DNA from 2 places in the Pradoshia sp. Z5_111 genome. Region 2 is predicted to be linked to the other one. Evidence: riboswitches for the same ligand, from Rfam matches in the RefSeq annotation. Region 2 holds a riboswitch; the other holds the start of a gene.
The links. A riboswitch is a leader RNA that binds a small molecule or an ion and turns the genes downstream of it on or off. The one in region 2 is predicted to bind lysine.
Positions count from the first base shown of each region.

Region 1 (3,433 bases), on a different contig from region 2:
ACAACCGTTTTACTTTTAAATAATACAAAAAAGCAAACCCACCCTTTAAGAATGGATTTGCTTATCATTACAGCTAAAAAGATTTTTTCAAATAATAGTTCTCGTGTTGTTTAACTTCCTCCATGTTTTTAGGCAGTAAACGATAGAACAGGATACCACTTGCCAGAAGGATAACACCGAAAATAAATGTTTTTAAATCAGCCGTTCCTTTGATGATTACCCATATGGAATATGCCGTCGCCAATACGGCTATGGTACCATCAATAATTCGTGAACGCATTTCATTAGATTTATACGTCTCTCCAGTCCAAACTAATTTCAATTGGAATGAGGAGGAAATTAAATATGGAACTAAATAAGATAGTGTCGCAATATAAATAATGAAGTCAAATGCATGAGCAATCGAATTTGAAATAGTTGAGAAGATAAATAATTGACCTAAACCATTCGAAACAATCATGGAAAAATTAGGGATCCCACGCTTATTGACCTGCAAAAACTTAGGTATAAATAAACCTTGTTTTGCTGCCTGATACGGTATTTCAGCACTTAATAAGATCCAGCCAATTGTTGAACCAAATAAACTGATCAACCCAATGACTGCCAATGCTTTCCCACCAATGGGTCCCAGTACTGTTTCAATTGCATCAATTAATGGTTTTTCTGAATGAATAAGTGCATCCTGTGTTAATAATCCCATAACAAGAGTACTGATTCCCATATAGATAGCCAAGGCAATTAATAGCCCTAAAACGGTCGCTCTTTTTACATCTGCTTTTTTCTTCGCCCTTGATGCGAATACAACCGCGGATTCAACCCCTAAAAAAGCCCATAAGGTAGAGACAGCAGCAAAATTTACCTGACTGAGTAATCCCTGACTCTCTCCATCGATCATACGAGTTTCCGCAAACGGTATAATATTAGATTGTTCAAAGGCAAATAGCCCAATTACAATGAATAATCCAAATCCAAGTACTTTTGCCGCAGTCGCAACAAAGTTTAATTTACCGGCATTCTCAATGCCTCGCATAATAAAGAAATGAACGCCCCAGAGCATGATTGTACAGACAAGGAATGTTAAGGCATTTCCTACTTTTAGACTAAAATTCCCTATACTGAACAGTTCAGCCGTACTCGTTAAACTTGGGAAGAAGGTAGATAAATACCCTGCAAACGTTGTGATAATGGCAATATTACCAGCAAAATTACCAATCCAATATCCCCATGTGGACATAAAACCAGATAATCTAGAGGCTAAGGAATTTTCCTTGAACAATTCCTTAGCATAAATCTGGGGGCCACCTGTTAAATGTGGCTTCCGAATAGCCAGATTTCCAAAAACCAGTGCAATAGTCAATACTCCTAATCCTGTTAAGCCCCATGCCATGACTACTCCGGCAGGACTAGCTACTTCGGCCAACGTACGCGGCAGCATAAAAATTCCAGACCCAACCATGTTGCCGACTACAAATGCCGTTAAAATCCAAAAACCCAATTCCTTCTTGTTGTTCACGATAATTCCCCTTCCAAAGCTGTCATGTTACTCTCTATTTTTGAATTATCCATATCTGTGTAAATAAACCAAATAAAAAACACACCTTATTGTTAAGGTGTGCAACATTTTATGATTAGCCACACCAGACAATAAATGGATAGTTCTCCATGGAATAAATACCTATCACGAAGTATATATTCCATGACAGTCCTGCACCTGTTCGGATACAGTCCCAGCTGCTCTCTTCGGAAAAAAAAGAGCGCTTCGGCAGATTTTCCTTTCAACTAAAGTCAGCAAGCTTTCCGGCTCTCGTTTAGTTTACTAATAAAATCCGCGACCTCTACCTCATCTTTTAGTCCGATGAGGATTTGTATAAAATTATTATTCCTGTATAAAGGATACAGTGAAAATGAGAATGCTGTCAATACTATACGACAATGTTATTTAAAACGAATTATTTATGATTAATCCATTTATTTTGGAAAGCAGCTATACTGCTATATTCGGACTCCAATTTTCTGTATATATTGATGTAAATGGGCAATAATTCCTCATATCTTTCTACATTCGCTTCAATCGGCGTATGGACATGCGTAGTTCCTACATAATTTGATACAACGGAAAGATCATCAATTTCACCAAGTGCATATCTGCCGAGTACAACAGCCCCTAAACAAGAGCTTTCAAAGCTTTCAGGTACATCCACTTCCTGATTAAAAATATCCGCAAGCATTTGCCGCCATAACTCTGAACGCGCAAATCCCCCCGTTGCTCTGATTTTGGTCGGTACTCCTATCAATTCCTGCAAAGCTAATAAGACTGTATAGAGATTAAAAATGACTCCTTCGAGCACCGCTCTGACCATATGCTCCTTTTTATGATGAAGTCCAAGTCCAAAGAACGATCCTCTGGCATCAGGGTTCCAAATGGGCGCTCTCTCTCCTGCCAAATATGGATGAAACAGCAGTCCATCTGCTCCCGGTGCTACTTTTGAAGCTATTTTGGTGAGTACCTCATACGAGTCAATTCCGAGGCGTTTAGCTGTTTCTACTTCTGCTGAAGCCAGCTCATCTCTTAGCCATCTGAAAGTCATACCCCCATTATTAACCGGTCCGCCAATCACCCAATGCTTATCCGTCAATGCATAGCAAAAAATTCTGCCCTTTTCATCCGTAATCGGCCTATCTGTTACTGTACGAATGGCTCCACTTGTTCCAATTGTAACAGCCACAATCCCTGGATCAATCGCATTGACACCCAAATTGGAGAGAACGCCATCACTGGCTCCTACTACAAATGGAGTATCCCTGGGCAGCCTCATTTCCTCTGCATAAGCGGAGTCCATGCCTGATAAATAGTATGTAGTTGGAACTGGTTTAGATAAATGGGTCTCTGTAATACCCGCAATTGCCAGTGCCTCAGAATCCCATTCTAAATTTTCAAGATGAAACATTCCTGTTGCTGAAGCAACCGAATAATCAATCACATATTGCCCAAATAATTTATAAAAGACATATTCTTTAATGGAAATGAATTTATAAGTCCTACCCGCTAATTCGGGATGATCATTTACCAACCAAGTGATTTTTGTAAGAGGAGACATCGGATGGATTGGCGTTCCAGTTCTCCGATAAATTTCTTGCCCATTCCTCTCATTTTTAATATAGTCGGACCACTTCTTTGAACGGCTGTCAGCCCATGTAATGCATTGAGTTAATGGGTTCCCATTTTCCTCAACTGCAATTACGCTGTGCATTGCCGAGCTAAAGGATACTAAAGACAATTCGTCAGGATTTATTTGACTTTGGACCATTACTCCTCTTATTGCATTAAGTACAGCATGAAAGATCTCATCCGGATTTTGTTCTGCTGTAAGCGGAGTCGGGCTATATAACGGGTACTCTACATGATAGGTGCTGATTACAGATGCGTCTCCCG
Region 1 covers NZ_JBZCPQ010000003.1:75,992-79,424, forward strand. The annotation lists gene AC4D4A_RS07255 (amino acid permease) at 74-1,513, opposite strand; lysine riboswitch at 1,646-1,846, opposite strand; gene gntK (gluconokinase) at 1,950-3,433, opposite strand, start outside.
Region 1: it holds a riboswitch for lysine, as region 2 does, so the genes downstream of both, AC4D4A_RS07255 (amino acid permease) here and AC4D4A_RS16970 (Na+/H+ antiporter NhaC family protein) in region 2, are expected to answer to the same signal.

Region 2 (3,433 bases):
AGCATATGGAATTTGAGTCATCACATGATCAATATGATTCGCACAGGCACCAGTAGAAGAAAGAATGGTTGTATCGGAAATTGGTGAGCAATGGTCACCAAATACCGCACCTGCCAATACAGCCGCCATCGCCGGCAATATCATCGAAATATCTGTTGCTGCTGTAATTTCTCCAGCAATCGGAAGCAGGATACCAAATGATCCCCATGATGTACCCGTAGCAAATGTCATCAATCCAGCTATTAAAAATAAAAGTAATGGAAGAAAGGATACATTTAAGTTTAAATCCTGTACTAGTCCAGCCAAATACTGGCCAGTTCCAAGTCTGCCGATTAAATCAACGAGTGCCCAGGCAAATAATAAAATATAAACTGCTGGCAGCATGGAGCCGATTCCGTGTTTTACTCCTACTGTGAATACCTTTACAGATATTCCATGCAAAACAAAGACTTGTCGTAAAAACATAATGATTGTTACTATAATTCCAATTGTACCACCCAAAACTAATGATTTAGTAACATCAGTATTTTCAAAAATGGTGAGAAGTGTCGCATGTCCAGCAACTGCTTGATAACCTGTCCAAAGCATCGCAGCCACTGTGCCTACAATAAGAGTTACAATAGGGATTACCAAATCTCCTACCCTGCCTGTTGTACTTCTCGGTAAATCTTCCTTTAATTCACCTGGAACTGTTTTGGACGGATTATAAAGAATACCTTCTTTTACCGCTCTATCCTCATGTACTTTCATCGAACCAATATTCCAATTTCGATAAATCACAATGAATACCATCGCCAACGCTGCAATCGCATAAAAATTCATTGGAATCATTTGAATGAACGCTGATATGGAACTGTATTCTGTCACCTCATGAGTGATAAAAATTCCTCCTATCAGTGCAATAATATAGGCCCCCCAACTGGATACTGGCATAATTACACAGATAGGCGCTGAGGTAGAGTCAATCAAATAGGCGAGCTTAGCTCTCGGTATTTGATGTCTATCTGTAATCGGACGTGCTACCTGGCCAACCGCCAAAGCATTGAAATAATCATCAATGAAGATGAGTATCCCAAGTAATGCAGCTACCAGCTGAGCTCCAACTCTTGTTTTAACATGCTTCATCGCCCATTCACCAAAAGCACGGCTCCCACCGGAAATTGAAATAAAAGCCGTAATAATGCCCAGGATGAGCAAAAATAAAATAATATATATATTTGATACATTGAGTGATCCATCTGATATAAAGATTCCCTTTACTGCTTCCCATATAAGGATACATGTCTCACCAATATTAAAATCAGTAAGCATAAAAGCTGATGCTACAATCCCCACACCAAGTGAAAGCAAAACCTTCCTTGTTATAGCCACCATTAGAATTGCCAATAGTGGGGGAATAAGCGTATAAACTGTCGACTCCATTCCTTTTTTCCTCCTCCAAATAAATAAGGGGAACTCGTCGTGAGTGCTGACCCTTGCGCTCTTACCTTTTATGCAAAAGAAAATAAAGAAGGGCTGCAATAGAGAAATATCTACCGCAGCCCTGTATCAGCTTTTCTTTCTCCATCACGACCTGTAGCTCCTCATTATAAGAACCTCTTATAATGACAGTGTTGCTTTTATTTAAAACAACCCCAGCAAATTCATTTTTGACTAATCAACTTGCTTCGGCAGTTTCCCCTTTCGGCTATGCTCTCTGTTGTCATCCTCACATAGCTTACTCTTGAATCCTGCGCCTCTACCCCATCGGAATGATAAGGTACTATCTAATTGTTATTCTAATATAACAAATTACATTCCTGTTCACAATGTGGAATAGATGTGTATTTTTTTACAATTATCTGATTAATTATTAGGATGCAGGCTGACTCAATTGCTTAATGGGTAACCCGATCGACAGCATGTACAGTGAAGTATCCGTTGATGACGAAGATAATCATCATTTTCTTCATTAAACCTATGTAGTCTTAGATACAGTCAACATTACCACATCCGTTCATGATTACCAGTTAACCGCAAACGTTTCTGTAACCCATACAAAATTAAAACTCCCCTGTAAAAGTTTACAGAGGAGTGATTCACATTTAATGTCCGCCAAGATAGGCCATCTTTACTTTTTCACTTGAGGTTAACTCATCTGCCGAACCCGAGAGGACGATTTTGCCGGTCTCCACTACATAGGCACGGTTGGCAATCGATAAAGCCAAATTAGCATTTTGTTCAACCAAAAGAATAGTTGTTCCAGCATTATTTATTTCTTCAATTATGCGAAAAATTGTTTTAACCAGTAGTGGAGCCAATCCCATGGAAGGTTCATCGAGTAAGAGCAATTTTGGTTTAGCCATTAATGCCCTTCCCATTGCGAGCATTTGTTGTTCCCCACCTGACAAAGTTCCTGCCGGCTGTTTAAGACGTTCGTTCATCCTGGGGAAAAGATCAAATACCTTCTCCATATCCTCTTTAATCCCAGCTCGATCCTTACGTAAATAAGCACCAAGCTGTAAATTTTCTTCCACTGTCATATTGGCAAAAACCCGCCGTCCTTCTGGTACATGTGAGATTCCCTGCTTTACAATCATTTGAGCTGCTTTTCCAGCTATGGATTTACCCTGATACATGATTTGCCCCTGCTTCGGTTTAAGTAAACCTGAAACAGTTTTAAGCAATGTACTTTTTCCAGCCCCATTTGCACCGATTAAGGTAACAATTTCCCCTTCATCAATATGAAAAGAGACGCCTTTTAATGCCTGAATATTTCCATAGTAAACATTAATATCTTCAACCTTTAGCATCAGGAAACCTCCTCGCCAAGATAAGCCTCTATAACCTTGGGATTATTGCGGACTTCATCCGGTGTTCCGTGTGCGATTAATTGTCCATGATCAAGTACATAAATACGTTCACATACTCCCATCACAAGCTGCATATCATGCTCAATCAGTAGTACGGTTAAATCAAATTTTTCACGTATTAAGCTGATTAACTCCATCAGCTGACTTGTTTCCTTCGGATTCATACCCGCTGCCGGTTCATCCAGCAGCAGTAACCGCGGACCCGTTGCTAGGGCTCTGGCTATTTCAAGTCTGCGTTGCATTCCATATGGAAGATTCTTGGCTTTTTCATCCCGATAAGAATCCAGATTAAAGATCTTCAGGAAATCCACAGCTTTTTGGTCCATTTCCAATTCTCCCGAAAAATGATTAGGCATTCGTATAATTGAACTGAACATAGAATGTTTAGCCTGCGAATGATAAGCAACTTTAACATTATCAATGACAGACAAATCTCCAAACAAGCGAATATTTTGGAATGTCCTGCTAATTCCTTTTCTAGTAATTTTATAAGGCGGTAATTTGTTTAACTTATCATCATTTAAATGAATGGTTCCCTCTGATGGTACGTACACACCTGTTAAAAGGTTGAAAAAGGTGGT
Region 2 covers NZ_JBZCPQ010000011.1:53,853-57,285, forward strand. The annotation lists gene AC4D4A_RS16970 (Na+/H+ antiporter NhaC family protein) at 1-1,422, opposite strand, end outside; lysine riboswitch at 1,569-1,749, opposite strand; gene AC4D4A_RS16975 (ABC transporter ATP-binding protein) at 2,085-2,792, opposite strand; gene AC4D4A_RS16980 (ABC transporter ATP-binding protein) at 2,792-3,433, opposite strand, start outside.